Regions from separate parts of the Comamonas sp. NyZ500 genome, predicted to be linked through region 2. Evidence: predicted binding sites of a transcription regulator. Region 2 holds the regulator's gene; each other region holds the start of a gene.

Region 1 (10,343 bases), on a different contig from region 2:
GCCAGCTCTGCGAGCCTGGAGGGTTGCATGGCACCCTTGGTGGCCAGCAGGCCGATCATGCGCCACTCGCGCCGGGTGATGCCGAAGCCGCCCTCGCACAGGCGCACCACCATGGTTCCGGCCGAACTCATCAGGCGGGCCAGATGGTAGAGGAACAGATCGTCCAGCTCGGACGGCTGCCGCCAGGGGTGGCGCTGCGCCTTGGTCATGGGTCTTTGTGGGTTTTCTCTAGGAATGATGGATTAGATCCATTATCGAGTCACTGCTTACAGTGGCTCCAAAGAAAACGACAGGAGACACCATGCCTTGCACTCGTATCGCCCGCCGCACTCTGGCCGGGCTGGCGGCCGCCGCGCTTCTGACGGCATCCCATGCTGCCGACAACTGGCCCGCCAAGCCCATACGCATCATCGTTCCCACGCCGCCCGCCGGCCCTTCCGACATCGCCGTGCGCCCGCTGGCGGCGGCCGTGCAAAAGGCGCTAGGTCAAGCCGTGATCGTGGAAAACCGGGCCGGTGCCAATGGCAATATCGGTGCGGCCGAGGTCGCCCGAGCCCCGGCCGACGGCTACACCTGGCTGTGGGCCATGGACCCGGTGCTCACCGTCAACAAGCATATCTACAAGAACATCGGCTACTCCAGCGATGCCATCGTGGTGCTCAACGCCGCCGCCAGGTTCTCGCAGACCCTGATCTGCAACCCCGGCCTCGGCTTCAAGTCCGTCAAGGACATGCTGGAGGCCGCCAAATCGCGCGAGCTGACCTATGCCACCGGTGGCGCGGGCTCGCCCGGTCATCTGGTCATGGAGTCCTTGCTGTCCAGTACCGGCGTGAAGATGGTGCATGTGCCCTACAAGGGGCCGGCACCGGCCATGCAGGACCTCATGGGCGGCCAGGTGAACTGCGGCTTCCTGGCGGCACCCACGGTGCTGCCACAGATACAGAGCGGTCGCGTCACCGCCCTGGCCACCTCGGGCCGCACGCGCTCGCCGCTGCTGCCGACATTGCCCACGATTGCCGAGTCGGGCTACCCCGATTTCGACGGCACTTACTGGCTGTTGCTCGCCGCCCCCAAGGGTGTTCCTGCCGAGATCCAGAAGCGCTTTCTCGCAGCCATGGATGCCGCCATACGCTCGCCGCAGCAGCAGGAGCGAGTCAAGGCCGTGGATATCGAAATGGTGGGCAGCAGCCCCGAGCAGGCCCAGGCCAGGGTGCGCGAGATCTCCGACAAATGGGAAGCGCTGACCCGCAAGATCAATCTGAAACCCGATTGATGCCTCGGGCACGGGCGCCGGCCATCTGAGCATTTCAGGCCGGTGCCGGAGCCCACCTACACTGCCCGGTATCCAATCATTAATGGTGTGAATTCGCGAGCCGATACCGGCGCGGACCACAGACCAGGAGAGACATGACGATGCAAAGAAGAATCTTCGGCAAGCTCGCGGCGGGGCTCGGCCTGAGCGCAGGCTTGCTGGGCGGCGGCGCGCTGCAGGCCCAGGAGAGCCATGCCCTGTTTCCCAGCAAGACACCGCTGCGCATGGTGGTCGGCTATCCGCCCGGCGGTGCCACCGACCGCGTGGCACGCATCGTGGCCGACCGGCTGCAGGCCCGCCTTGGCAGCCCGGTGATCGTGGAAAACAAGCCCGGCGCGGGCGGCCGTCTGTCGGCCCAGTACGTGAAGAACGCGCCCGCATCTCAGCCCGCCGTGCTGCTGGCCAATCCCGCCGTGATGGTGGTCGCGCCGCTGGTGTTTCCCGACTCGGGCTACGAGCCGGAAAAGGACTTCCGCCCCATCAGCGAGGTCAACCGCTACGAGTTCGGCCTGGCCGTGGCCAGCGCCGTGCCCGTGAAGGAGCTGCCGCACCTGCTGGCCTGGCTCAAGGCCAATCCGCAGCAGGCCAATTTCGGCGTGCCGGCCACGGGCAGCCTGCCGCACTTTTTTGCGCTGATGCTGGGCGAGACCGCCAAGGTGCCCGTCGAGGTCGTGGGCTACAAGGGCTCGGGTCCGCTGCTCACCGATCTGATGGGCGGGCAGGTCCCCATCGCCGTGGACACTCTAGACACCCAGATCGCCCAGCACGAAGCAGGCAAGCTGCGCGTGCTGGCCACCTCGGGCGAGCGCCGCAGCACCATGGCACCCGGCATTCCCACGCTCAAGGAGCTGGGCTTGAACCTGGTCGGCACGGGCTGGAACACCTTGTTCGCGCCGCAGAGCATGGCGCCGGCCACGGTGCAGCGCCTGTCCCAACTGGTGCAGGAGGTGATGAAGGAAGCCGACACGCAGCAGAAGTTCGCCGCCTCCAACCTGGTGCCCGTGGTCAGCAGCGCGCAGGACACGGAAAGAATGCTCAAGGCCTACCGCGCGCAATGGGCGCCGGTGGTGCAGCGCTCGGGCTTTAAGCCCTGATATTTGAGGAGCATCTATCGCTTTCCACCAAACATTTTCAGCATCAAATCTATCCAGAATCCTTGCATAACAAGCGATAGAAGCTCCTGTTTTTGAATGTTCCCCGATCTCCCATGACCGACTCCCGCCCCAATCTGATCTTCATCCTGGCCGATGACCTCGGCTATGCCGACCTGGGCTGCACCGGTGCGCGCGATGCGCACAACAACGCCACCGATGTCTCGCCGCGCCTGGACGCCATGGCCGCCCAGGGCCTGCGCTTCACGCGCGGCTACTCCAACTCCTCGGTGTGCTCGCCCACGCGCTTTGCGCTGGCCACGGGCCGCTGGCAGTACCGCCTGCGCGGTGCGGCCGAGGAACCCATCGCCAGCGTGCATGGCGACAAGGTGCTGGGCCTGCCGCCCGATCACCCCACGGTGGCCTCGCTGCTGCGCGATGCCGGCTACGCCACGGCCCTGGTCGGCAAATGGCATCTGGGCTACCCCCCGCATTTCGGCCCGCGCCTGTCGGGCTACGAGGAGTTCTACGGCTTTCATGCCGGCGGCGCCGACTACTTCGCCCACTGCGACCCGCGCGGGCGCCCCGACTTCTGGACCAACGAGGAGCCGCACACCGAAGACGGCTACCTCACCGATCTGCTGAGCCGCCGCGCGGTGGACTTCGTCAAGCGCCAGAGCGCCGAGCAGCCCTTCTACCTCTCGCTGCACTACAGCGCCCCGCACTGGCCCTGGCTGACGCGCGAGGACCGCGCCGAATCCGAGCGCCTGCAAGGCATGGGCAAGCATATCGACGGCGGCTCCATCGACACCTACCAGCGCATGATCCATCACATGGACGAAGGCATAGGCTGGCTGCTGGACGCGCTGGAGGAGAACGGCCTGAGCGAGAACACGCTCATCGTCTTCACCAGCGACAACGGCGGCGAGCGCTTCTCCAATACCTGGCCTTTCGTGGGCCAGAAGATGGACCTGCTCGAAGGCGGCATCCGCGTGCCTTTGCTGGCACGCTGGCCGGCGCGCATGACGGCCGGCGCCGTCTGCGACACGCCCAGCCTGACCATGGACTGGTCGGCCACCTTCCTGGCTGCAGCGGGCGTGGACGCGCATGCCGACTATCCGCTGGACGGCATCAGCCTGCTGCCCCTGATGCAGGATCAAAGCTGGATGCCCGAACGCGACCTGGCCTGGCGCATGAAGCACCGCGAGCAAAAGGCCTTGATACGCGGCGACTGGAAATATCTGCAGATCGAGGGCATCGAATACCTGTTCAACATCGCCAGCGACCCGCGCGAGCGCGCCAATCTGCGTGATCGCGAGCCCCGGAAACTGGCCGAGCTGCGCAGCGCCTGGGAGCACTGGAATCAGGAGCTGCCGCCGATTCCCGAGGAAGCCAAGGTCTCGCTGGTGTTCACCAAGGCAGACCTGCCGCAGGCCAGCTTCTGAACTGAGCGCTGCCTGCAAGCCCATCGCACAGGCGATGGGCTTTTTTGCGTCCGCGCTCAAGCAAAGAGCATGCACTCACTTTCAAATCACCTGTTTGGTGCAAAAAACCGGATAAAAACCGGGCCATGGCGGTGCATTGCAAAAACGCACCATCCTGGTGCAATCGGTTCAGGCCGCAAACCGGGTGGCGAAAGTTGCGCTCAGTGATTGTGAAAACTCGTAGCTTTTTGTACCGGGCAGCTATGGCCCGCTGCCTGTTCTGGGGCCTTGGACAGCGAACCGTGCCGCAGCCGCCGCAGAGACTGGCACGGTCTGTGCTTTGAGAGTTCATCCGAGATTTTTGCCACGAAATTTTCAAACCGGAGGAACCCTGAATGCCTAGTCCCGCTGCAAGCCGTTTCAAGACTTTCGCCAAGACTGCCGCCCTGGCCTGCGCCGTTGTCGCCCCCATGTGGGCCCATGCCCAGCTCTCCGCCAACGTTGCCCTGACCACCAACTACAAGTTCCGTGGTCAGGATCAGGACGCCAGCCGCAGCAAGGCCGTCAAGCCCGCGCTGCAAGGCGGTTTTGACTACACGTTCGGCGACAGCGGCTTCTACGTCGGCAACTGGAACTCCTCCGTGGACTGGCTGCCCGGCAACTCGCTGGAAACCGACTTCTACGGCGGCTACAAGTTCAAGGCCGCCGATGTGGACTGGGATGTGGGCATGCTGACCTATGTGTACTCGGGCAACGCCAACGGCAACACCACCGAGATCTATGGCTCCGGCACCTACGGCCCGTTCACGGCCAAGTACTCGCACACGGTGTCCAAGGACTACTTCGGCTGGGCCGGCGCCAAGGCGGGCTCGGGTCTCAAGGGCCGCAACACCGGTTATCTGCAGTTCTCCTACAGCCAGGAAGTGATGCCCAAGGTGACACTGAAAGCATCAGTTGGTTACACCCATTTCTCCAGCGACATCAAGGACCTGGGCGTTCCCAACTATGTGGACTACAGCGTCGGTGGTGCCTATGACCTGGGCGACGGCTTCTCTGCAGGTGCAGCGGTGACCGGCGCCAACAAGAAGGCCTACTTCGGCGATGTGAACAAGGCGCGTCTGATCCTGACGCTCTCCAAGACTTTCTAATTTTTCAGGAGCCCGTCATGAAAATGGTGATCGCCATCATCAAACCCTTCAAGCTCGACGAAGTGCGTGAAGCTCTTTCCCAAATCGGTGTTCAAGGCATCACCGTGACCGAAGTCAAGGGCTTTGGCCGTCAGAAGGGCCACACCGAGCTGTACCGCGGTGCCGAGTATGTGGTGGACTTTCTGCCCAAGCTGAAGATCGAGGCCGCGATTGCCGACGATCTGGTCGATGCCGCCATCGACGCCATCGAGGGCGCAGCCCGTACCGGCAAGATCGGCGACGGCAAGATTTTTGTGCAGGCGCTGGAGCAGTCGATCCGTATCCGTACAGGAGAAACCGGCGACGCGGCCCTGTAAAGGCCCAGTCTCTCTGGAACCGTTTTGAGAAAGATTGCCATGATCAAGAAACTATTGAGCGCAGGCCTGGGACTGGGCCTGCTGGCTGCCGGCGCCACCGGCTTTGCCCAGGAAGCTGCAACGGCTGCCGCCGCCGCAGCGCCTGTGGCCGAAGCAGCGGCCGAGGCCGTGCCCACCCTGAGCGCCGGCGACACCGCCTGGATGCTGACCTCGACCATGCTGGTGATCCTGATGGTCATCCCCGGCCTGGCGCTGTTCTATGGCGGCCTGGTGCGCAGCAAGAACATGCTGTCCGTGCTGGCCCAGGTCTTCGTGATCTTTTCGCTGATCACCGTGCTGTGGGCCATCTACGGCTACTCGCTGGCCTTTGGCGGCGAGGGCAAGTTCTTCGCGGGCTTCGACAAGCTGTTCCTCATGGGCATCACGCCTGACACGCTGTCGTCCATGCTCAAGACCATCCCCGAATATGTGTTCGTGGCCTTCCAGTCCACCTTCGCCGCCATCACCGTGGCGCTGATCGTGGGAGCGTTTGCCGAGCGCATCAAGTTCGCGGCCGTGATCGTGTTCTCCGTGCTGTGGTTCACCTTCAGCTACATCCCCATGGCCCACATGGTGTGGGGCGGCGGTCTGCTGGGTGCAGACGGCGCGCTGGACTTCGCGGGCGGCACCGTAGTGCACATCAACGCCGCCGTGGCCGGTCTGGTGGGTGCCTACATGCTGGGCAAGCGCATCGGCTTCGGCAAGGAAGCCCTGCCCCCTCACAGCCTGACGCTGACCATGGTGGGTGCTTCCCTGCTGTGGGTGGGCTGGTTCGGCTTCAACGCCGGCTCTGCCGGTGCCGCCAATGGCGCTGCCGGCCTGGCCTTCATCAACACCATCCTCGCGACCGGCGCTGCCGCCATCTCCTGGATCGTGGCCGAAGCGCTGCTGCGCGGCAAGGCCTCCATGCTGGGCGCTGCCTCGGGTGCCGTGGCCGGTCTGGTGACCATCACCCCCGCCGCCGGTTTTGTCGGCCCCATGGGCTCCATCGTCATGGGCATCATCGCCGGCCCTCTGTGCTTCTGGGGCGTCTCCGGCCTCAAGCGCCTGCTCAAGGTTGACGACGTCTGCGACGTGTTCGGCGTCCACGGCGTCGGCGGTATCCTGGGTGCTATCCTGACCGGCGTGTTCTGCGCCAAGGGCCTGGGCGGTATCGAACCCGAGGGCTACAACATGGCGCATCAGCTGTGGGTGCAGGTCGAGAGCGTGCTGGTGACCATCGTCTGGTCTGGCGTGGTCTCCTTCTTGGCCTACAAGATTGCCGATCTGACCGTGGGTCTACGTGTCTCGGAAGAGTCCGAACGCCAGGGCCTGGACATCACTTCTCACGGTGAGGTGGCCTACACCCGTTAAGCGGCAGGCTCTTCGCAAGTTCAGTTTCATTACGTTGCCCCGCAGTGCGAACTGCGGGGCTTTTTTATTCACACCTGCTTTTCAAAAAAATCAAAGACCAGGCCTTCCTGCCCCGGGGGCGCCCCGGCTACCATGCAGGCCATGGATTCAGCCACCAGCCAAATCAATCAGCTCGGCGAGCGCATTCGCGCCGCTGCCAGTGACAAGACCCCGCTGCGCATCTGCGGCGGCGGCAGCAAGGACTTCTACGGCCTGCGTCTGCAGGGCGAGCCGCTATCCACGCGCACGCTCAGCGGTATCGTCAGCTACGAGCCCAGCGAGCTGGTGGTGACCGTTCGCGCCGGCACGCCGCTGGCCGAGCTGGAGGCAACATTGGCCAGCCAGGGCCAGTGTCTGGCTTTCGAGCCGCCGCACTTCGGCACCGCCAGCACCGTGGGCGGCATGGTCGCCGCAGGCCTGTCCGGTCCGTCGCGTGCCAGCGTTGGCGCAGTACGCGACTTCGTGCTGGGCCTGGAGATGATCAACGGCCAGGGCGAGCTGCTGCGCTACGGCGGCCAGGTCATGAAGAATGTGGCCGGCTATGACATCTCGCGCCTGATGACGGGCAGCTGGGGCACGCTGGGCCTGATCACCGAGATCAGCCTCAAGGTCCTGCCCGTGGCTCCGGCCGAGGCCACGCTGCGCTTTGATAGCTGCAGCCAGGAGCAGGCTCTGGACTGGCTCAATCACTGGGGCGGCCAGCCTCTGCCGCTCAATGCCAGCAACTGGCTGGAAGAAGACGGAAAGGGCACGCTGTATCTGCGACTGCGCGGCGCCCGTGCCGCCGTTCAGGCAGCCACGCTGCGCCTGGGCGGCGAGCGGCTGGACAGCGACGTCGTTGCCGCCGACTGGAGCGCCAGCCGCGATCTGAGCCTGCCCTGGTTCCAGCAGCGCGCTGCCGATCATTGTCTGTGGCGTCTGTCCGTTCCTGCGACCACGGCGCCGCTGCAGCTGCCGCAAGGTGCAGCAGGCCCGTTCATCGACTGGCATGGAGCTCAGCGCTGGGTGCAGGCCCCGCGTTCGGCCGCCGCAGCCTTGCAGCAACTCGCGCAGGCCGCCGGCGGGTCCGCTTCTCTTTTCAGAGCCGAGGACGCCAATCAGACAAGCGCCAACAGCGATCTCGATACGCATGCACAGGTCAGCCCGGCCGGCCGCACATCGGCACAGCTGCATGCCCGGCTCAAGCAGGCCTTCGACCCCGCCGGCATTCTCAATGTGAACCGTCTCTCGGCGCATTGGTAAGAACAAGGACAGCACCCCATGCAAACCAATCTCGCGCCCGAATACCGTGCCACGCCAGAAGGCCAGGAAGCCGAAGCCATCTTGCGCAAATGCGTGCATTGCGGCTTTTGCACCGCCACCTGCCCCACCTACCAGACCCTGGGCGACGAGCTGGACGGCCCGCGCGGCCGCATCTATCTGATCAAGCAAGTGCTCGAAGGCCAGACACCCACGCGGGCCACGCAGCTGCACCTGGACCGCTGCCTGACCTGCCGCAACTGCGAATCCACCTGCCCCAGCGGCGTGCAGTACGGCCATCTGGTCGATATCGGCCGCAAGATCGTCGATGAACAGGTCGAGCGCCCGACGGGCGAGAAGCTGCAGCGCTGGCTGCTCAAGGAGGGCATGAATTCCCCGCTGTTCGCCCCCGCGCTGAAGCTGGGCCGCGCCGTCAAAGGTCTGTTGCCGGAGTCATTAGGCGAAAAAATTCCGGCCGCCCAGGAGGCCGGAGCCTGGCCCTCACGGGAACATGCGCGCAAGGTGCTGCTGCTGGCAGGCTGCGTGCAGCCGGCCATGATGCCCCGCATCAACTACGCCACGGCCCGCGTGCTGGATGCCGTAGGAGTGCAGACCGTGATTGCCGACAAGGCCGGCTGCTGCGGCGCGGTGAAATTCCACCTCAACGACCAGGACGGCGGCAAGGCCCAGATGCGCGCCAATATCGACGCATGGTGGCCGCTGGTGGAGCGCGGCGAGGTCGAGGCGATCGTGATGAACGCCTCGGGCTGTGGCGTCACCGTCAAGGAGTACGGCCATCTGCTGCGGCTGGAGCCGCAATACGCCGACAAGGCCGCGCGCATCAGCGCCTTGACCCGCGACCTCAGCGAACTGCTGCCCAACATGCTGCCCGAGCTGGTGGATAAGCTCAAGGACCGCATCACGGTGCCCCGGGCTCCCGTGGCCTACCACCCGCCCTGCACTCTGCAGCATGGGCAGAAGCTGCGCGGCGGCGTGGAAGCGGGCCTGCGCGAGCTGGGGTTCGATCTGCGCGTGGCGCGCACCGAATCCCATCTGTGCTGCGGCTCTGCAGGTACCTACTCGGTGCTGCAGCCTGAAATCTCGCACCAGCTGCGCGACCGCAAGATCGCCGCACTGGACGAGCCGTTCGCCCCAGAAAAGCCCGCAGCAATTCTCTCGGCCAATATGGGCTGCATCGTCCATCTGCAAAACGGCACCGAGGTCCCGGTCATGCATTGGGTGGAGCTGCTGGATCAGGCCCTGGCCGCCGGCTGACACCCCCGCATGCCACTGCAGTTTGCAATGCTGGCATGATTGGGGGTTTTGTTTTCCCAGGCCCACGGGCTTTGCCATGACTGAAATCGTGTCTGAATCACAAGAGCAGAAAGCCTCGCAAGCGGCATCGCAGCACAGCGTGCAGGACTCGCAGCCCGGCTCACGCTCGCGCCGAGGCGGCCGTGGCCGCCAGAACCCGGCTCCCGCAGCCAAAGCCGCCCCGCAGGCCCCACGTCCGCAACACCCCTTGCTGGAGCAGCTGGCACAGTGGCACCCGGCCCTGTTCGGCGAACAGTTGCTGCCCTTCAAGCGCGGCATTTTTGAAGACCTGCTGGCCGCCCACCCGGAGCTGGACAAGGACGCGCTCAAGAGCGCGCTGCAGCAGCACACCCGCTCCGGTCGCTATCTGGCGGCCATGGCCAGCGGTCAGCAGCGCCATGACCTGAGCGGTCAGCCCGTGGAAGCCACTCTGCCCGAGCATGTTCACCACGCGCTGATCGAAGTCTTCCGCCGCCGCCAGCAGCGCACGCAGGAAGACCTGACGCCCAAGCTGCGCAACCGCATCGTCATCGCCTACGAAGCCTCCGGTCTCACGCGCGAGGAATACGCCGAGCGCGTGCAGGGCCGTGACGAAAAGACCAACGCCCTGGTAGTAGATGCCCTGGCCGAGGCCGATGCCCGCGCCGCCAAGGACGAGGCGCTGCTGCGCTCCTTCCAGCTCAGCGGCCAGACTTCGGAGCAAGAGTTCGCCGAGATGTACGGCATGAATCCGCGCCAGGTCGTACAGCAGCTGGAACGCGCGCGTCGCCGTCAGCAGAATATTCAGTAAAAATAGCTGCTGGCGCTTACCAGACATGCACCAGCAGCTATTGATTTTGAATAGATCAGGCCGCGCCGTAGCCCATGACTGCCTTGGTTTCGAGGAAATCGCGGAAACCGTGCTCGCCCCATTCACGGCCATTGCCTGACTGCTTGTAGCCGCCGAACGGCGCATTGAAGTCAGGCCCCGCGCCGTTGAGGTGGACCATGCCTGTGCGCAGGCGCGCGGCCACGCTGCGCGCACGCTC
Region 2 (10,343 bases):
AGCATTCAGAAGCTGCCGCGCAGCTTGAGCATCACATTGCGCGGATCGCCATAGTGGCTGTCGTTGACCAGGTTGCCAATCAAGGAGCAGCAGCGCTTGTCGAAGGTATGGCCGGCGAAACATGCGGATACCGCCCTGCAGCCTGTGAACCGGCCCTGGAACAAGGGTGTGGCGCCAGCGATTCGGCAGGACTTGAATCCGGCACGTAAAATCCCGCGATGCTCTCCGTCAAACAGGAATTGCTCGCAGCCCTGGCTGCTGAGCTCGAAACACTCTCGCCCGGCGCCGGCGCACGCGCTGCGTTTGAAAACCCCAAAGTGGCAGCCCATGGCGATTTCGCCTGCACGGCGGCCATGCAGCTGGCCAAGCCTCTAAAGGCCAACCCGCGCGCCCTGGGCGAGCAGCTCAAGACCGCGCTGGAGGCTACAGCCGCCTTCCAGCAGTGGGTGGATGCGATTGAAATCGCGGGTCCGGGCTTTCTCAACATTCGCCTCAAGCCTGCTGCCAAGCAGGAGGTGGTGCGCGAAGTGCTGGCGCAAGCCCAGAAGTTCGGCTACCAGGCCGATCGCGGTGAAAACATCCTCGTCGAGTTCGTCTCCGCCAACCCCACCGGCCCTCTGCATGTGGGCCATGGCCGCCAGGCTGCGATCGGCGACGCCATCAGCAACCTCTATTCCACCCAGGGCTGGAAGGTTCACCGCGAGTTCTATTACAACGACGCGGGCGTGCAGATCGACACCCTGACCAAGAGCACCCAGCTGCGCGCCAAAGGCTTCAAGCCTGGTGACGAATGCTGGCCCACCGACAGCGAAAACCCGCTGGCCAAGAATTTCTACAACGGCGACTACATTGCCGACATCGCCAAGGCTTTCCTGGCCAAGGAAACCATCAAGGCCGATGACCGCGAGTTCACCGCCAACGGCGATGTCGAGGATTACGACAACATCCGCCAGTTCGCCGTGGCCTATCTGCGCAACGAGCAGGACAAGGACCTGCAGGCCTTCAACCTCAAGTTCGACGAGTACTACCTCGAGTCCAGCCTCTATGAAAACGGTCATGTCGAGGCGACGGTCAACCGCCTGATCGCCAACGGCAAGACTTATGAGCAGGACGGCGCGCTGTGGCTCAGGTCCACCGACTACGGCGACGACAAAGACCGCGTGATGCGCAAGACTGACGGCGGCTACACCTACTTTGTGCCCGATGTGGCCTATCACATCCAGAAGTTCAAGCGCGGCTTCACCAAGGTGGTGAACATTCAGGGTACGGACCACCACGGCACCATTGCCCGCGTGCGTGCCGGCCTGCAGGCTGCCGATGTGGGCATCCCCGAGGGCTACCCCGACTACGTGCTGCACACCATGGTGCGCGTGGTGCGCAACGGCGAAGAGGTCAAGATCAGCAAGCGCGCCGGCTCCTACGTCACGCTGCGCGATCTGATCGAGTGGACCAGCAAGGATGCCGTGCGCTTCTTCCTGCTCTCGCGCAAGCCCGACACCGAGTACACCTTCGACGTGGATCTGGCCGTGGCCCAGAACAACGACAACCCCGTGTACTACGTGCAGTATGCCCATGCGCGCATCCAGTCCGTGCTGCGCGCCTGGCAGGAGGCCGGCGGTGCAGGTCTGGCGGCACTCAAGGATGTGGACCTGTCCGCTCTGGAAGGCCCGCAGGCCCAGGCGCTGATGCTGCTGCTGGCCAAGTACCCCGAGATGCTGACTGCTGCTGCCGAAGGCAACGCACCGCACGACGTGACCTTCTATCTGCGCGATCTGGCCTCCAGCTATCACAGCTACTACGACGCAGAGCGCATTCTGGTGGACGACGAAAAGGTCAAGCTCGCACGTCTGGCCCTGGTCGCTGCCACGGCCCAGGTGTTGCACAATGGTCTGGCGGTGCTGGGTGTGAGCGCACCCGAGCGCATGTAATCCCAGTTTCCTGTCCATCGATCACCTTGCCGGCCTTGCCTGTCAGGGGGCGATGGATCTGAGAATGGAATAACTGAAGCAGAAAGCGTTAAGCGACTGATATGAAGAACCAGCAACGCGGTGGAACCATCCTGGGGCTTATCTTTGGCATGGTCATCGGTCTGGCTGCGGCCCTGGCCGTGGCCATCTATGTGACCAAGGTGCCGGTGCCCTTCCTCAACAAGGGTGGAAACAACACTCAGCGCGATGCGGCCGAGGCCGAGCGCAACAAGAACTGGGACCCCAACGCACCGCTGCAGAGCCGCCAGCCTGCACCGCCCCCGGTGACACCACCAGTTCCCCCGAGCGACGTGACGGTGTCGCCGCCCACACCTGCGGTACAACCTACTGCAACCGGCGGAGTCACCACGCCGCCGCCACCCTCTACGCCGGAGAAGCCTGCCAAGCCTGCATCGGGTGATCCGCTGGGTGACCTGGTCAAGGAGCGCTCCGCCGCCGCCGACAAGGCAGACAAGGCGCGTGCAGACAAGGAAAAGGCGGCCGCGCAAACGGCATCCTCTTCGGACTCTGCGTTCAACTACTTTGTGCAGGCCGGTGCTTTCCGCGGCCAGAGCGAAGCGGAAGCGCAGCGTGCCAAGCTGGCCATGCTGGGCTGGGAGTCGCGCATCAGCGAGCGTGAGCAGAATGGCATCACCGTTTTCCGCGTGCGCGTGGGGCCGTTCAGCAAGCGTGACGATGCCGAGCAGCTCAAGGGCAAGCTCGACGGTGCGGGCGTGGACTCGACTCTGGTGCGCGCGGCCAGATAACAAGACCCCTGAGGCGCTGCGCGCCGGGGGACTGCAGCGTAGCTGCGGGGCGGCCCTTGCTTGAGGCCTCTGGCTTGTGCCATTGGTAGTTTTGACAAAGCTGAACTTTTTTGGGCCTGTTGGCTCTGATACTGCAGACCTGATACAGGAGTTTGTTTAGATGAAACGTCGCGAATTCTCTCTGGCTGCCTCGGCAGCTGCTGCCGGTGCCCTGAGTCTGGGTGCCTCCTCCAGCTGGGCCCAGGGCGCTGCGCCCAAGGAAGGCAAGGACTACATCAAGCTCGGCAAGCCCGCCAGCGTGAGCGCGCCGGCCGGCAAGGTCGAGGTGGTCGAGTTCTTCTGGTACAGCTGCCCTCATTGCAATGCCTTCGAGCCCCAGTTCGAAGCCTGGGCAAAGAGCCAGCCTGCCGATGTGGTAGTGCGCCGCGTGCCCGTGGCCTTCAATGCCTCTTTCGTGCCTCAGCAAAAGCTGTACTACGCTCTGGAGGGCATGAACCTGCTGCCCCAGCTGCACGCCAAGGTGTTCCGCACCATCCACGTGGATCGCAATCTGCTCAAGACCGACGACGCCATCTTTGACTGGGTCGGAAAGCAGGGCGTGGATCTGGCCAAGTTCAAGGAAGTCTACAACTCCTTCACCGTGGCCAACCAGGCGCGCAAGGCCGCTCAGCTGCAAAACGAATATGACGTGGAAGGCGTGCCCGCCATGGGTGTGGCCGGCCGCTACTACACGGACGGCACCAAGGCCGGCAATATGGACAATGTGCTGCGCGTGGTCAATGCGCTGGTCGCCTCCAGCCGCAAGGCCTGAGATCAGGCAGCAGACGTCAGTGACGTTTGACGCCCAGCAAGCCCGCCGTCGTGCGGGCTTTTTTGTGGGTGTTTTTTACGCAAGTTGCAAAAAGGGAATGACTACAATGGATGCAAGAAACGTGCCTTCCATGAAAAAAACACTCCTACCTCTTGCGCTGGCCTGCGCCCTGGCAGCAGCGACCGGCATTGTCCATGCCGAAAAAGCCGACAGCGCCAAGCCCATGAATATCGAGGCGGATGCGTTGCGTCATGACGAGCTGCAGCAGACCAGTGTCTTTACTGGCAATGTGGTGATGACCAAGGGCTCCATCGTGCTGCGCGGTGCTCAGCTCGATGTGCGGCAGGACGCCGAGGGCTATCAGTACGGTGTGATCAAGGCCGAGGCCGGCAAGCGAGCGTTCTTCCGTCAGAAGCGCGATACCGTGGCCGGTCAGCCCGAGGAGTTCATCGAGGGCGAAGGCGAAGTCATCGAGTACGACGGCAAGGCCGATATCGTCAAGTTCATCCGTCGTGGCGAGATGCGCCGCTACCGTGGCGGTCAGCTCAGCGATCAGGTCACGGGCTCCATCATCGTCTACAACAACATCACCGACGTCTATACCGTCGATGGCCAGAAGACCAGCGGCGGCCTGCCGAGCTCCTCCGTGGGACAGGGTGGCCGTGTGCGCGCCATCATGGCGCCCAAGGACGGCACCCCGGGGGCACAGCCCAAGCCTGCAACACCTGCCACGCAGCTGCGCCAGAGCATGACGCTGGGCGGTGAGAAAGCCGACGAGAAGAAATGAGCGAGCCGACTTTCTCCAGCAGCCGCAGCGGCGAGTCCGACAGCCGCCTGGAGGCCAAGCATCTGGCCAAGTCCTACGGCAGCCGCAAGGTGGTCAAGGATGTGTCCCTGTCCGTGCAAAAAGGCGAGGTGGTCGGTTTGCTCGGCCCCAACGGTGCGGGCAAGACCACATCGTTCTACATGATCGTGGGCCTGGTGCGCAGCGACGGCGGCGAGATTTTCATCGACGGCCAGCCGGTGGGCGGCATGCCGATTCACCAGCGTTCGCGCCTGGGCCTGTCCTATCTGCCCCAGGAAGCCTCCATCTTTCGCAAGCTCAGCGTGGAAGACAATGTGCGCGCCGTGCTGGAGCTGCAAAAGGACGAGCAGGGCAAGACGCTGACGCGCGACGAGATCGAAAAGCGCCTCACGGGCTTGCTGCAGGAGCTGCGCGTAGAGCATCTGCGCCAGTCACCGGCGCTGGCGCTGTCCGGCGGTGAGCGCCGTCGCGTGGAAATTGCCCGCGCCCTGGCCACGCAACCGCGCTTCATTCTGCTTGACGAGCCGTTTGCCGGCATCGACCCGATCGCGGTGATCGAGATCCAGCGCATCATCGGCTTCCTCAAGGAGCGCGGCATCGGCGTGCTGATCACCGACCACAACGTGCGCGAGACGCTGGGCATCTGCGACCACGCCTTCATCATCAGCGACGGCCATGTGCTGGCCGAAGGCACGCCCGAGGAGATCGTGGAGAACGCCGATGTGCGCCGCGTCTATCTGGGCGAACATTTCAGAATGTGATGACCCCCACGCTCCCTCACTTTGTGTGGTCGCTGTCCCCGGAAGGGGCCCTGACCGGCTGCGCCGGGGTTTGCCCTGGGGCGGCCCGGCGGCAAGTCCATAGCACTGCGCGCGTTTGCGATGATTGTCTGGGAGCCGCGCCTCGATGAAGCCAGGTCTCTCGCTACGCGTTTCGCAGCATTTATCGCTTACGCCGCAGCTGCAGCAATCCATTCAGCTGCTGCAGCTCTCCACCCTGGAGCTGGCGCAGGAAGTCGAGCAGATGCTGGTCGACAACCCTTTTCTGGAACGTGCGGGCGATGAGGCAGAAACTGCGGGGGATGCTCCTGTAGATGTAGCTGCTAGCGCCAGTGAATACAGCACTTCAGATGGTATTCATGCTGAAAGAGATGCATCGCAAGCGCAACAAGCTACTGAAACGGTAGCGGAGACATCAAACCCCGAAACCCCGGAAACGCTGAACTGGGAGGCCGACGGCATGGACGGCCAGGACGGGGAATGGGGCGGCGAATCCAGCAGCGAGTGGGATACGCCCTCGGCCAGCAGCTCCACGCGCAACCGCGACGGCGATGACGAAACCGATGCCATCGATCTGGCGCGCGAGCACCAGAGCCTGACCGACTTTCTGCACCGTCAGGCGCTGAGCCTGCATCTTGGTGCGGCGGACATGGCTGCACTGCGCTTTCTCATCGAGTCGCTCAGCGACGACGGCTATCTCGAGGATTCCCTGCAGGAGTTGGCGCAGAGCCTGGCTGGCGACGACTTGGAGGAGCGCGAGGAGCTGGAGCAGCACTTTGCCATTGCGCTGAAGCTGCTGCAAAGCCTGGAGCCCGTGGGTGTGGGCGCGCGCGATCTGGCCGAGTGCCTGCAGCTGCAGCTGCGCGATCTGATCCGCACGGCCGAGGACGAGGGCACGACCGAGGCGCATATGAGCCGGCTGCTGCTGGCGCAGGCCATCTGTGCCCAGCCCATGGACCTGCTGGCGCGGCGCGATCTGCGCAAGCTCACCAGCCTGTGCGGTGCGCGAGAGGAGCAACTGCGCGAAGCCATGGCCCTGATCGCCAGGCTGGAGCCGCGTCCGGGGCGCCGCTTTGTCGACGTGGAACGCCATATCGTGGTGCCCGATGTCATCGTGCGCCCGGTGCGGTCCGGCTCGGGCCGGGTGGACTTCTCCGTGCAGCTCAACCCCGAGGTCATGCCGCGTCTGCGCGTGCACGACATCTATGCCGGCGTGCTGCGCCGCCACAAGAACAGCGACGGCCATGCGGCGCTGCAGCAGCAGCTGCAGGAGGCGCGCTGGTTCATCAAGAACATCCAGCAGCGCTTCGACACCATCTTGCGTGTTTCCGAAGCCATCGTGGAGCGGCAGAAGAACTTCTTTGTGCATGGCGAGCTGGCCATGCGCCCGCTGGTGCTGCGCGATATCGCCGACACCCTGGGCCTGCACGAGTCCACCATCAGCCGCGTGACCACGGCCAAGTACATGGCCACGCCCCAGGGCACTTTCGAGCTCAAGTATTTCTTCGGTTCGGGCCTGGGCACGGAAACCGGCGGCAGTGCTTCCAGCACGGCCGTGCGTGCGCTGATCAAGCAGTTTGTCGATGCCGAAGATGCCAGAAAGCCGCTGTCGGACGCCAAGCTGGCCGATATGCTCAAGGAGCAGGGCATCGAGTGCGCGCGCCGCACCGTTGCCAAATACCGCGAGCAGCTCAAGATACCGACGACCACGCTGCGCAAGGCGCTGTAGGGCACCGCAGAAACAAGAAAGCCGCTGATGCATCGCACAGCGGCTTTCTTGTTCTGCATTTAGGGCGGGAGCCTTGATAAGGCATTCCTCAAGCAAGGGGCAGCGAGCAAGAGCCGCCCTTGCGGCGATGCTGCCGTCCCCCTTGGGGGCGCCCGGCCAGGGGAAGGCGCGTAGCGCCTCAGGGGGTTATCAAGAAACCAACCACCAGATAAACCAGACCAGCACGCCGATCATCAGGCCGAACTTGAGGATCTTGTAGAAGGTCGGATTCCAGTCACGGAAGGCACGGCGGTACTTGCCCGCATAGAACGAGATCTTGAACAGCTTGCTGATCATGCCGCGCGGATCGCCCTCGTTGTTGGGCGAGCTGGCGGCGGCCACCACGTTCTTGCCCAGCCAGTGATTGAGCCACTGGGCAAAGCCATTGGTCATGGGGCGCTCCACATCGCAGAACAGCACGATGCGATTGCCTTCCGAGCGGTTCTCGGCCCAGTGCATAAAGGTCTCGTCGAAGATCACGCCTTCGCCTTCGCGCCAGCTATAGGGCTGGCCGTCGACCTCGATCATGCAGCGGTCGTCGTTGGGCGCCAGCACGGCCAGGTGATAGCGCAGCGAGCCCGCATAGGGGTCGCGGTGCAGATTGAGCTTGGCGCCGGGCGGCAGCTCGGCAAACATGGCGGCCTTGACGCTGGGAATCGATTTCACCAGGGCCGTGGTCTTGGGGCAAAGCTCCATGGCCGAAGGGTGAGCGTCGCCGTACCACTTGAGGTAGAAGCGCTTCCAGCCGGTCTTGAAGAAGGAGTTGAAGCCTGCGTCATCGTTATTGGCGGCGGCCTTGATCTGCATGTTCTTTTGCAGATTGACGGCTTCCTCGCGGATCTCGCGCCAGTTGGCCTGCAGCGGCGCCAGCTCGGGGAAGGTGCTGGTGGGCAGATAGGGCGTGCGCGGCACCTTGCTGAACATCAGCATGAAGACGTTGAACGGCGCTGTGAACGTGGAGTGGTCAAACAATTGCTTGACCACCTTGTGGCGCACCTTGCCGCGCAGATGCATGTACAGCCCGCAGCCAAAGAAGAGCAGCACCAGTGCCAGAACGATAATTTTTGCCATAAGGGCCAATTTTACCGGGGGCACCCCGGCGGCCACCATGGGGGCAGGTCAAACAGAACCGGGGTAGGGGAATATCAAAAGCAATAGCTGCCGGCGCTTGACGGCCAGGCGCAGCAGCCGGTCGGGATCAGATACTCAAGGCAGGGCCAGCACGGCGCAGTTGCACAGATCCGCGCTCTCGAACGCCGTTGTGTCGCCCGCTTTGAGCCCCGGCACGGGGAACAGGCGCACCGTCAGCGGCTTGTTGAGGCGAAACGCCATGGTGCCCGTATCGCGCATGACGGCGGCGATCTGCTCGGCGCTGCTGTCGCCCGGCACAGGCACGGTATCGAGGCCGATGCCGCAGACGCTGCTGTAGGTCAGCAGGGCGCGGATATCGAATTCGTCATTCAGACTGGCCTGGGCCAGGCCTTGGTCCTCGGTCACGGCCAGCATCAGGCCGCTGAAGCCGATCTGTGTCACGCCGTTGACCGATTTGAAGACGCGGGTCAGCAGGGCCGAGGCTTCCACCGTGCCGCTGGCGCCGAAATAGGGCACGCCCAGCAGTTGGTAGACATCGACCATGGAGGCGCAGGATTTGGACGGCGCGGCCGAGGTGTCCATGCCCGCGATATGCCAGCCCTCGGCCAGTTTCACGCCGTCGGCACAGCGCTGGATGGCAGTGGCATGCTCGTTCAGGGCCTGGCTCAGGCGCTCGAATGCGAGCCTGAACCACGCCGCGTGATCGAGCTGCAGGCGCTGCTGCTGCAGCTTCTGCAGTTCAGCCACCATGAGGTCTGGCGTTTCCAGACCCAGCACCAGAGCGCCGTGGTGCTGGCCGCGGTGGTAGCTGGCCGGGAAATAGGGAATGCCGGGCGCGCAGTTGAAGTTGACCGTGAAGTTGAAATTGCCTTCGCCGCGCGGCGTGGTGCACGCGATCTGCTGAATTGCCTGCACGCTGCTGGCCAGCAAGCCGGTCTGCAGAAAGCCATGTTCATCCAGATCGATGTTCACGCAGGCGTTGCACAGGTCGCCATAGGCGGCAATCAGCTGCGGCAGCAGGGCCACTTCCTGCGCATTGCGCGCCTCGCCCACGGCAAAGCGGATGCGGCGTTTGCCGGTGTTGATGGCCTTGAGCGTTTCGGCAATGCGCTGCAGGCCGGCGAGGGCGCTGTCTGCGCTGGAGACATCCAGATATTCGCCGAACGGGTTGCTCACGATGCGGATGGACTGCACCTGATAGCCCCGGGCCTCGATGGCATCGGCCACGGCATCGCATTGCTGCTTGGCCTGGGTCAGGCCGGCCTGCCACTGTGCCTCATCGGCGCTCAGGTTGACAAAGGCGGTGACGGTGCGCACGCGCACCAGTGGGTTGAAGCTGATATTCATAGCAGTATCCGTAGGCGGGAGAATGGCTGGCGGCCATTTTGCCTCTGAATATGCCGATCACAGCAGGCGCGTGCCCAGCGGCACCTGCTTGTCGGGCACGCACAGGGCCACGGCTCCCGTGGCATCGTGAAAACCGGTCACAAGACATTCGCTCATCAAGGGACCAATCTGCTTCTTCGGAAAGTTGACCACGGCCACCACCAGCCGTCCTATCAGCTCCTCGGGCCGGTAGTGTGCCGTGATCTGCGCGCTGGACTTGCGCTGGCCCAGCTCGGGACCCAGGTCCACCAGCAGCTTGTAGGCGGGTTTGCGGGCCTCGGCAAATACCTCGGCCTGCAGCACGCGGCCCACGCGCAGCTCCACCTTCATAAAGTCGTTCCAGCTGATTTCTTCCATGTCGTCATTGCTCCTTGGCCTGGCATCATGCCTTGGGTCCTGCGAGCATCTGTAGAGCAACGCTTATCGTGCGCGGGCACCGGAAAAGGCCTAGCGCGTATGCTTATGCCCTGTAAAGCGCACAACAGGCTCCCGTGAGCGTCCGGCGCCTGCGCCGTTGCTGGCGCGCACTGATTTCTATGAACCAACTGCATTTGTTTCTGCCCTGCGCCGCCGGCGTCGAGGGCTTTCTGGCCGACGAGGTCCACGCCATCACCGGCGCCAGCGGGCAGGATCTGCTCGTGGGCCGGGGCGGCGTCATGCTGCGCGGCATGTGGCGCGATGCCATGCTGCTCAATCTGCACAGCCGTCTGGCCCAGCGCGTGCTGATCGAGCTGTCGCACACCATGTACCGCAGCGAGAACGATCTGTACCGTGCCGCCAGCGAGGTGGCCTGGGAGATCTGGTTCACGCCCAAGGAAACCTTCAAGATCGAGGTCACGGCCCAGCACAGCCCGCTGACCAGCCTGAACTTTGCGGCGCTCAAGGTCAAGGACGCGATCGCCGACCGTTTTCGCGCCAAGCGCAACGGCGTGCGTCCCAGCGTGGAGACCCACCACCCCGATGTGCGC
Region 3 (10,343 bases), on a different contig from region 2:
CCGCAGCCCCGACTGAGACCCCACAATGACTGCCATTTCCCACAACCCCAATCAGCGCGGCTCGTGCACCCTGGTGGGTGCCGGCCCCGGCGACCCCGAGCTGCTGACCATCAAGGCCGCCAAGGCCATTGCCGCAGCCAGCGTGCTGTTTGTCGACGATCTGGTCAGCGATGGTGTGATGAGCCACGCCTCGCCCTCGGCCCGCGTGGTCTATGTGGGCAAGCGCGGCGGCTGCAAGAGCACTCCCCAGGCCTTTATCGAAAAGCTCATGATTGCGGCCGTGCAGGACGGCGAACGCGTGGTGCGCCTCAAGGGCGGCGACCCCTTCATCTTTGGCCGTGGCGGCGAAGAGGTCGAACATCTGCGTCAGGCCGGTATCGAGGTGGATGTCATCAACGGCATCACCTCCGGTCTCGCGGGCCTGACCAACCTGGGCGCCCCGCTGACCCACCGCGATCGCGCGCACGGCGTGCTTTTCATGACCGGCCATGCCAAACCCGGCGACAGCGGCCCCGACTGGCGCCAGATCGCCGCCACGGCCCATGCGGCCAAGCTGACGCTGGTGATCTATATGGGAGTGAGCAGTGTCGAGCGCATCAGCAGCGAGCTGCTCAGCGGCCTGCCCGGCAGCACGCCCGTGGCCGTGATCCAGCATGCCAGCCTGCCGCAGCAGCGCCATGCGCTGACCTTTCTGAAGGATTTGCCGCAAAGCATTGCCGACCACCAACTGGGCAGCCCCAGCATCATCGTCGTCGGCGATGTGGTCCAGGGCATTGCCGCCTGGCAGAACCAGCCCCAAGCCTTGCCGCAATCAGCGGCAGCCTGATCCAGGACCATCCCCGGGCTGTCCTGCAAGCCGGGCGAGCGGCAAGCGCCGCCTCGCTGCGAGACTACGTCCACGCAGAAGCGGCGATGCGACTCAGGGAGTACGAGTCTCGGCAAAGCGCTCGGCGAGCTCCTTGCGCAGTTCCTTGCGGATGATGGCGGCGTCCCAGCGGCGCTTTTCCTCGTCGGTTTCGAGCTGCAGCGGGGGCACGGGGGCAGGCTTTTTGTCATCGTCCACGGCCACCATGGTGAAGAAGCAGCTGTTCACGTGGCGCACCACCTGGCTGCGAATCTCCTCGGCAATCACCTTGATGCCGATTTCCATGGAGGACTTGCCGGTGTGGTTCACGCTGGCCAGAAAAGTCACCAGCTCACCTACGTGGATAGGCTGCAGAAACATCACCTGATCCACGCTCAGCGTCACGACATAGCGGCCCGCATAACGGCTGGCGCAGGCATAGGCAACCTGGTCCAGCAATTTCAAGATGGCGCCCCCGTGCACATTGCCGGAGAAGTTGGCCATGTCAGGCGACATGAGCACGGTCATGCTCAGTTGGTGGGATGGTGTATTCATGGGGCGCGATTCTAGAAGTGATCCGGGACGCACGCTGAACCCTTGCGCATACCCCAATGGGACAATGGGCTGCAGATATAAACAAGTACCGACTTACACCGTGCTGTAAGTCTCAGGAGTGCGTCTTGCAAGTTCTGTTTCCCAACCCCTTCGGCCAGCCTGCCGCCAGCGCACAGGAAGTTGCAGCGCTGCAGGCGCACATTGGCTTCTCAGATGCTTATGCGCAGTTTCTGATCACACAGAACGGCTTTTCCATGTATGCGCTGGAACAGGCCTCAGACCACGCCAGCTATCTTCATGACAGCACCGAGATTGCCAGCGAAAGCCACGCCAACTTTGCCGACCTCTTCAGCTTTGGCGCGCAACTGCATCAGGAAGACCTGAAAACCGTGCAGTCCGAATTTCTGCTGGCCCGCTGGTTTGTAGCCATTGGCCACGACCAGGGCGGCAACCCATTTGTGGAAGTTCTGCACGGTCGGCACAAAGGAAAGATCGGCAGTCTGGACCACGACCTTTTTCTGGGCGCCAGCGATCTGCAGGAATTCTTCGGCGATATGGAGCTGGAGCATATTGCGGCACTCAGCCTCGCCGATCAGGCCGATGCACTGTGCGACTCCAAGCTGGGCCTAATCTGGTTTCACGCCAGTGACCTGAATCACTTTACGGCCTGCTGCATTCACTGCGACGACGGTTTCTGGGGCTTTGTAGTGGACGAGCCCAAAATCTGAGGCATCTGGGACAATCGCGGCCTTGTTCTTGCTCCATCGCCCTGCCCGCCGTGTCCTCCTCTTCACAGGTCCCCTTCCAGATTTTTGACGCCATCATCATCGGCGCCGGTGCCGCCGGCCTGTTCTGCGCGGCCCAGGCCGGCCAGCAGGGCCTGAAGGTGCTGCTGATCGATCATGCGCCCAAGGTGGCCGAGAAGATCCGCATCTCGGGCGGCGGGCGCTGCAACTTCACCAACCGAGATCTGGACGTGCGTGCGCCGCACAAGCATTTTGTGGGGCAGAACCCTCAGTTCTGCCGCTCGGCCCTCTCGCGCTTCACACCCGCCGACTTCATCACGTTGATGGACAGACACGGCATTGCCCACCACGAAAAGCACAAGGGCCAGTTGTTTGCCGACCATTCGGCCGAGGACATCATCGCCATGCTGCTGGCCGAGTGCAGCGCGGGCGGCGTGCAGCGCTGGCAGCCTTGCCAGGTCAAGAAAGTAGTGCTTTCGCCGTCAAACCAAGACACAGAAAGCGATTTCAGCTATCAGATTGAAACCGATCGTGGCCTGGTACAGGCCGCCAACCTGGTCATTGCCACTGGCGGCCTGAGCATTCCCAAGATAGGCGCCACCGACTTCGGCTACCGTCTGGCCCAGCAGTTCGATCTGCCGCTGATCGAGCGCACGCCCGGCCTGGTGCCCATGACCTTCGACGGCGAAGGCTGGCAACCCTACGCGGGCCTGGCCGGTCTGGCCCTGCCCGTGGAAATCAGCACCGGCAGCAAAAAGGAGCGCATGAGCTTCCACGAGGATTTGCTGTTCACCCACCGCGGCCTCTCGGGTCCCGCCGTGTTGCAGATCTCCAGCTACTGGAAGCCCGGCACCCCGCTGCAGATCAATCTGCTGCCTGGTGTGGATCTGGCCGAGGTGCTGGCCCAGGCCAAGCTCCACTCGCGCAAGCTGGTGGCCAACGAGCTGGCCGCCCATCTGCCCGCGCGCCTGGCCGATGCCTGGGTCGGCCGCATGCCCGAGTTGCAGCGCCCCATCAACGAGGCCGGCGACAAGGCCCTGGCCAGACTGGCCGAGCAGCTGTCGCGCTGGGAGATCACTCCCACGGGCACCGAGGGCTATAAAAAAGCCGAGGTCACGCTGGGCGGCGTGGACACCAGGGTGCTGTCCCAGCAAACCATGGAATGCAAGACCCGGCCGGGCCTGTACTTTATCGGCGAGGTGGTGGACATCACCGGCTGGCTGGGTGGCTACAACTTCCAGTGGGCCTGGGCCAGTGCCGCCGCCTGCGCCCAGGCCATGGCGGAAAAGCAATTGGTCATGGCTTGAGCGACTGGAACCGAAGCGCCTGCCGCCATGAAAAAAAGGATGGTTGAGCCATCCTTTTTTGCTGCCAGCGCCTCCGGCGCACCATCCGGTCAGGCAGAAAATTCCTTGCCTTCATAGTGTTCGGGAACCTTGAGCTGCCCCGAGGCGATGGCAGCCGACGCATTGCCCACGCGCTCGCGCACAGCGGCGGCCACGCCCTGGCCCATGGTCAGGCGTACGGCGGCCGGGTCGCTCAAACCGATCTTGCGAATGCCCGGGCCGGGCGCACCGCGCTCCTGCATATCCTTGACGGCCAAAAACGCGCCAATGCCCACATCGGCCCAGGCGGAAGCGACAAACACCTGCGGGTCCACCGTGGTCCAGTCGATCACATTGCCGATCTGGCGCGTGCCCGCCTCGCGGCAGGCCTGGGTCACGCCATCGCGGCCGGAGTTGAGCATGGTGAAGATCACATCGGCACCGGCAGCCATCTGGGCCCTGGCAATGCGGTGCGACAAGGCGTTGTCGTCCTGATCGCCCGAGAAGTTCGTCAGCAGCTTGACCCTGGGATCGGTATCGCGCACGCCGGCCGCATAGGCTGCACGCCCCTTGAGTCCCGGGGGCACGCGAATGCCCGACATATGGCCGACCACCCCGGTTTTGGTGGTCAGCGCCGCCAGCACGCCGGCCAGATAGGCCGACTCCTCCTGCAGCACGTCATAGCTGCAGAGATTGCTTCCCTGTACCGCGCCCTGGGTCACGACGAACTGGGTCCTGGGAAAGCGCGCCGCAACTTCGGCTGCAGCCTGATTGTTCTGCCCGCCATGGGCAATCACCAGTTGCGCCCCCTGCTCCGCAAGCTGTGCAAGAGCCGGCACCAGCAACTCCTTCCTGGGCGCCATGCCGTCGAGAAAGCGGGTCTGCACGCCCAGCTCCTGGCGCGCTTTTTCCAGGCCGCGCCAGCCAGCCTCCATAAAGCCCTTGTCGCTGCGCGAGCCCGCAAACAGACCACCCACCACCAGGGAACCGCCGGATGCGGCAGGCCCGGAAACTCCGGCCCTGCCGGCACAGGCCGTCAATGCCAGCAAGCCCGGCACGGCTACGGCCGAAGCCATCCATTGGCGACGCGAAATAAATGAGGAATGAGAAGCGCTGGACAAGATGGAAGCTCCTTGAACACAGAAAAACAGCGACGCGCACAGGCACGAAACCCACTTATTCCTTGACCTTGGTCACGAAATAAAGCCTCTAAACTGTATGCAATTTCCGTGCACACGATACTCCCAAGAAACCCCAGCGCCGGGCTCGGCTGTCCTGGCGCCTGGGCAGCACCGTGCTCTTGCATTGCGCATCCGGCTTCGCTCCGCAATACACGCGACTTGAACGCGCCGATAGTCCAAAAGGCACAATGGCGGTGCCTGAATCTGGTCTGCGACAACGCCCTGCCTGCCGCCGCAAAACCATGCGCGCGCGACCGACGCCGGATTGCTTCACGCCCCATTGAAGACGCAGCCCAAGTCTTGGTCTATAATGCTCGACTTTGCTGGCATTACCCCGTCGGCCATACTAGTTAAAAAGTGGCGGGGAAACCGCTGTTCACGGCTCTCAGGCCCGATCTTCCCGAGAACCCTCTGTCAGCACAGATATATCTGGAAATTAAATGACTACCATCCGCGTCAAAGAAAACGAGCCCTATGAAGTTGCCCTGCGCCGCTTCAAGCGCACCATCGAAAAGCTGGGTCTGCTGACCGATCTGCGTGCTCGCGAGTTCTACGAAAAGCCCACAGCCGAGCGCAAGCGCAAGAAGGCTGCTGCCGTGAAGCGTCACTACAAGCGCGTTCGCAGCATGCAACTGCCTAAGAAGCTGTACTAATCGTTGATTAGGACCAGTCGGCCTTAAAACAGCCGCAAACCCGCGCTCGGGACGCCAGGCGCGGGTTTTTTGTTTTCTGGCCACTGCCAAGCCTGCCCGGCTGCGCAGTGACCTCCCAGCGCATGGACAGTCAGCGTCCGTTCGCCCACCCCAAGGAGAAAGCCATGAGCCTGAAAGCCCAGATTACCGAAGACATGAAGACCGCCATGCGTGCCAAGGACAGCGCGCGCCTGGGCACCATCCGCCTGCTGCAGGCCGCGATGAAGCAAAAGGAAGTGGACGAGCGCATCGAGCTCGACGACGCCGCCGTCATCGCCATCGTCGACAAGCTGATCAAGCAGCGCAAGGACTCCATCGCCGCCTTCGAAGCCGCCAACCGCGCCGATCTGGCCGATGTGGAAAAGGCCGAAATGGAAGTGCTCAAGGTCTATCTGCCCGAACGCATGGGAGAAGCCGAGATCACCGCAGCCGTGCAGGCCATCGTGGCCGAACTGGGTGCCTCCGGCCCTGGCGACATGGGCAAGGTGATGGGCGCCGTCAAGGCCCAGCTGGCCGGCAAGGCCGATATGGGCCTGGTGTCCGCTGCCGTGAAGGCCGCGCTGACCCGATAATTGGCAAATAGCCTGGGCCGCCACGCGGCATCAGGCTCAAAAACAGAAGCTGCTTGCGCTGGTTGTGCATATCTTTCAGACTCAAAATAATCTGAAATTCATGCATATCAATCGATAACAGCTTCTTTTTTAATAGCACCCCTCAATCCCGTGGACGCCTGTTTGCTGAAGAACTCCTGCAGGAACTCGACGCAGACCCGCACCTTGGCCGAGCGCTCCAGCCGCGTCGGATAGACGGCCCAGATATTCGCCTGCTGCTGCCACTCTGGCAGCAGCTGCACCAGGCTGCCGGCCTGCAGATCGGCCGCCACATCCCACAGCGAGCGCAGCACGATGCCATGGCCGTCGCGCGCCCATTGCACGGCCATCTCGCCATGATTGGTGGACAGCGGCCCGGTCACTTTCACGCTGCGCTCCTGACTGCCCGAGCGCAGTTTCCAGACACCGAAGGGATGATCGCGCTCCTTGATGACCAGACAGTCATGTGCTGCCAGTTCATCAAGCGTGCGCGGGCTGCCGCGCCGCTGCACATAGGCCGGGGCCGCGCACAGCACGCGGTGGTTGTCGGCCAGATGCCGGGCAATCAGGTGCGGCGCGATCTCGTCGCCCACGCGCACATCGAGATCGAAGCCCTCGGCCGCGACATCGACGATGCGGTCAAACACCTCCAGGCGCAGCTGCAGCGCCGGATATTGCGCAATCAGCTGCGACAGCGCGGGCGCCACCACATTGCGGCCAAAGCCGAAGCTGGTGGACACCCGCAGCAGGCCGCGCGGCTGGCGCCGCGTCACGTCCACCTCCTGCAGCAGATGCTCGACCTCGTCCAGAATGCGCTGCGCCCAGTGGTAGACGCGCTCGCCCTGCTCGGTGACAGCGACCCGCCGTGTGGTGCGATGCAGCAGCTTCACGCCCAACTCCTGCTCCAGCAGGCGGATGCGCTTGCTGACAAAGGCCGGCGAGGCATTGTGCGCGGCCGCAGCCTCGGCAAAGCTGGCTTTGCGCACCACGGTGGTGAAGACACGCAGGTCTTCGGGCGAGGGCATTTTCTGCACGATCTGTAAACAATCAGGCCACGATCAGTCAATTGTATTCAGTTATGCAAGGTGCAAAAATACCGCCAGGCACAGGCTGAGCCGCTGCCTCGCCACCCAACACACTCACGAGAGAGCACCATGTCCACTCCCAAAAAAATTGCAGTCATCGCCGGCGACGGCATCGGCAAGGAAGTCATGCCCGAAGGCCTGCGCGCGCTGGAAGCCGCAGCCAGGCGCTTCGACCTGCCGCTGGAGTTCCACCATTTCGACTGGGCTCACTGCGACTACTACGCCGAACACGGCCAGATGATGCCCGACGACTGGAAGGCCCAGCTCTCGGGCATGGATGCCATCTTCTTCGGCGCCGTGGGCTGGCCCGCCACCGTGCCCGACCATGTCTCGCTGTGGGGCTCGCTGCTCAAGTTCCGCCGCGAATTCGACCAGTACATCAATCTGCGCCCGGTGCGCCTGTTCGAAGGCGTGCCCTGCCCCCTGGCCGGCCGCAAGCCCGGTGACATCGACTACTACGTGGTGCGCGAGAACACCGAAGGCGAATACACCTCGCTGGGCGGCGTGATGTTCGAAGGCACGGACCGCGAGATCGTGATCCAGGAATCGGTCTACTCGCGCAAGGGCGCCGATCGCCTGCTCAAGTACGCCTTCGATCTGGCCCAGAGCCGCGCCAAGAAGCACGTGACCCTGGCCACCAAGAGCAACGGCATTGCCATCAGCATGCCCTGGTGGGACAAGCGCGCCGACGATGTGGCCAAGGACTACCCCGAAGTCACGCTGGACAAACAGCACATCGACATCCTGACCGCGCGCTTCGTGCTTCAGCCCGGCCGCTTCGACGTGGTGGCCGCCACCAATCTGTTTGGCGACATCCTGTCCGACCTGGGCCCTGCCACCACGGGCACCATCGGCCTGGCACCATCGGCCAACCTCAACCCCGACCGCAACTTCCCCTCGCTGTTCGAGCCCGTGCACGGCTCGGCACCCGACATCTACGGCAAGAACATCGCCAACCCCATTGCCATGGTCTGGTCGGGCGCGCTGATGCTGGACTTCCTGGGCCGCAGCGAAGGTGCCTGGCGCCAGGCCCACGACACCATCGTGGCCGCCATAGAGCACACGATCAAGGCCGGTCCGCTGACGCCAGATCTGGGCGGCAAGGCCAACACCACCGAGGTGGGTGAAGCCATCGCCGCGGCCATCGCCAAGGCCTGATGACTCCGGGCTGGCCCCAGCCGGCCCGATTCAAGGCGCACCCCGCACAGGCTGAACCTGCACCGGGTGCTTTTGCACGCCTGAACGCCCAGGGCCACCGGCTGCGGCGACCTAGGCTTCAGACCGCGATTTGGCTTTGGCTTGCGAAGCCGGTTTTCTGGCCGACCGTGCCTGGGCATTGCGCTGCGCAGCGGCCTGCACCAGTGCCTGGAACGCTGCGGCGTCAAGCGCATCGCCCAGATGCAGGTCTATGGCCCGGCGCGTGGCGCCTTCAAGACTGGCATTGAACAGGCCGGCCGGATCGGCCAGGGCCGCGCCATGCGCGAAGGTCAGCTTGACCACGGCCTTGTAAGTCTCGCCCGTGCACAGAATGCCGTCCTGCGACCATACGGGCGTTCCACGCCATTTCAGCTCTTCCACCACGGCGGGCAAGGCCTCTCGGATCAGCGCCCGCACGCGGGCCAGCATGGCGCCGCGCCAGTCGTCCAGGCCGGCAATCCTGGCATCGATCAGAGCCGAAGCCTCGGGGCCGCCGACAGGTTCGGCCGAAGGTGCAGGCATGGGTAGCAAGGCAGTCATAGATGGGTCTCCATGGTTGGACCTGGAACCATGTCCGGCACAAGGCTCAAGGCATGGGACAAGGATTGCACCACGGTAGCACGCCAGAGCAGAGCGGTCCCAGAGTGCCAGCCCGCCCCATATCAGACTCATTCCAGGCTCAGCCCAGCTCGCCCGCAACCTCGCGCAGGCATTCGACCAGCAAGCCCGTGGTCGGCGTCAGCGGCTGGCCACGCAAGGTGATCAGGCCGACGGGCGGCAGATCTATGGGCACGACCAGATCCAGCATGGCCAGCGTACCCAGGGCAGCATGGCAGCGGGCCACGCCACGCGCCATGAAGGCCACGGCGCCGCGCTGGTGCACAAAGGTCAGCTGCGAGAGAAAGGACGCGGTCTCCACGATGTCGGCCGGCGGGTGCAGGCCGTGGGCATAGAACTGCTGCTCCAGCTTCACACGCAGCGAGGCCCAGGGCGGTGGCAGCACACAGGGCTGGCCCGCCAGGGCCTGCCAGCTGGCCGCGCCCGGCGCCAGCAGCGCATGACCGGGTCGCACCACAGCCACCATGGGATCGTCGTACAGCGCCTCGGTCTCCAGATCAGGCGCGGCATAGCCGGGCTCCAGCCGTCCCACGAACAGATCCAGCTCGCCCAGGCGCAGCTTGGGCAGCAAGCGCGTCAGGTCCCCTTCCTCCACCATCACCGTGGTCTGGTCCGAACGCGCTTTCAAGCGCTCCACGGCGCGCGCCAGCAGCACCGGCGTGGCCACCACCATGGCCCCCACACTGGCGCGCCCGCGGGCACCGCTGGCCTCGGCAGCCATCTCGTCGCGCGTGCGTTCGAAACCGGCCAGCACCGAGCGTGCAAAACGCACCATGCTGACACCGGCTGCCGTGGGTTCGGTGCCGCGCGTGGAGCGCTCGAACAGAGCCATGCCCAGCATGCGTTCGACCTCGGCCAGAGTCTTGGAGACGGCAGGCTGGGTCACTGCCAGAAACTCGGCCGCACGGCCCAGGTGGCGGAACTGATCCAGCGCCACCAGCAGCTGCAGATGGCGCAGCTTGAGGTTGGAGCGCAGCACACGATCGATCTTGCTCATGGTGCTTCATTACCTAATAGTTATGAAGAGAGTCTATCTTTTCATTGGATTGTCATGGAGCAGTTTTGAACAATCGGGGCTGGCAGTTCATATAACGACAGGAGACAAGCGATGATCCCCCCACACAGCAGCCGACGCAGCTTTGTGCTCGGCACCCTCGGCGCAGCCACGCTCGGCACTTCCACCCGCCTGCTGGCCCAGACCTGGCCCGAGCGCCCCATCACCTTCATCTGCCCCTGGCCTGCCGGCGGCACGGCCGACCAGTCCATGCGCGCGCTGTGCACCGTGGCCAGCCGCATCCTGGGCCAGGCGATTGCAGTGGAAAACCGCGCCGGAGCCTCGGGCATGATCGGCTCCAAGGCCCTGGCGTCGGCGAAGCCCGACGGCTACACCATCGGCCAGATCCCGATCTCGGTCACGCGCTTCTCCCAGCTGGGCACGCTGCAGGCCGATCCGCGCAAGGACTACACCTATATCGCGCGCACCTCGGGCCAGACCTTCGGTATCGCCGTG

The links. Region 2 encodes sigma-54, which starts transcription at its own class of promoters, with help from an activator protein. Its sites were predicted from a motif close to TGGCANGNAANCTGCTTT; they were not measured.
Region 1: JAO85_RS10620 (TorF family putative porin) is a predicted target of sigma-54. The motif match lies at 4,152-4,169, and genes of this name have one in related genera.
Region 3: JAO85_RS22330 (BMP family protein) is a predicted target of sigma-54. The motif match lies at 4,688-4,705, and genes of this name have one in related genera.

Annotation. Positions count from the first base shown of each region.
Region 1 covers NZ_JAEIJE010000005.1:208,942-219,284, reverse strand. The annotation lists gene JAO85_RS10640 (MarR family winged helix-turn-helix transcriptional regulator) at 1-209, opposite strand, end outside; gene JAO85_RS10635 (tripartite tricarboxylate transporter substrate binding protein) at 302-1,273, shown strand; gene JAO85_RS10630 (Bug family tripartite tricarboxylate transporter substrate binding protein) at 1,414-2,406, shown strand; gene JAO85_RS10625 (sulfatase) at 2,520-3,848, shown strand; gene JAO85_RS10620 (TorF family putative porin) at 4,223-4,975, shown strand; gene glnK (P-II family nitrogen regulator) at 4,993-5,331, shown strand; gene JAO85_RS10610 (ammonium transporter) at 5,371-6,723, shown strand; gene glcE (glycolate oxidase subunit GlcE) at 6,856-8,004, shown strand; gene glcF (glycolate oxidase subunit GlcF) at 8,023-9,276, shown strand; gene JAO85_RS10595 (ProQ/FinO family protein) at 9,353-10,105, shown strand; gene JAO85_RS10590 (aldehyde dehydrogenase family protein) at 10,161-10,343, opposite strand, start outside.
Region 2 covers NZ_JAEIJE010000003.1:435,582-445,924, reverse strand. The annotation lists gene argS (arginine--tRNA ligase) at 219-1,928, shown strand; gene JAO85_RS07800 (SPOR domain-containing protein) at 2,030-2,734, shown strand; gene JAO85_RS07795 (thiol:disulfide interchange protein DsbA/DsbL) at 2,895-3,545, shown strand; gene lptA (lipopolysaccharide transport periplasmic protein LptA) at 3,676-4,332, shown strand; gene lptB (LPS export ABC transporter ATP-binding protein) at 4,329-5,111, shown strand; gene JAO85_RS07780 (RNA polymerase factor sigma-54) at 5,257-6,858, shown strand; gene JAO85_RS07775 (aspartyl/asparaginyl beta-hydroxylase domain-containing protein) at 7,048-7,968, opposite strand; gene JAO85_RS07770 (DUF711 family protein) at 8,104-9,336, opposite strand; gene JAO85_RS07765 (tRNA-binding protein) at 9,394-9,732, opposite strand; gene JAO85_RS07760 (class I SAM-dependent RNA methyltransferase) at 9,912-10,343, shown strand, end outside.
Region 3 covers NZ_JAEIJE010000022.1:32,475-42,817, reverse strand. The annotation lists gene ybiB (DNA-binding protein YbiB) at 1-16, shown strand, start outside; gene cobA (uroporphyrinogen-III C-methyltransferase) at 26-826, shown strand; gene JAO85_RS22345 (acyl-CoA thioesterase) at 920-1,399, opposite strand; gene JAO85_RS22340 (SMI1/KNR4 family protein) at 1,525-2,127, shown strand; gene JAO85_RS22335 (NAD(P)/FAD-dependent oxidoreductase) at 2,178-3,452, shown strand; gene JAO85_RS22330 (BMP family protein) at 3,542-4,591, opposite strand; gene rpsU (30S ribosomal protein S21) at 5,092-5,304, shown strand; gene JAO85_RS22320 (GatB/YqeY domain-containing protein) at 5,469-5,915, shown strand; gene JAO85_RS22315 (LysR substrate-binding domain-containing protein) at 6,023-6,958, opposite strand; gene JAO85_RS22310 (tartrate dehydrogenase) at 7,088-8,176, shown strand; gene JAO85_RS22305 (DUF1801 domain-containing protein) at 8,288-8,755, opposite strand; gene JAO85_RS22300 (LysR substrate-binding domain-containing protein) at 8,895-9,830, opposite strand; gene JAO85_RS22295 (tripartite tricarboxylate transporter substrate binding protein) at 9,942-10,343, shown strand, end outside.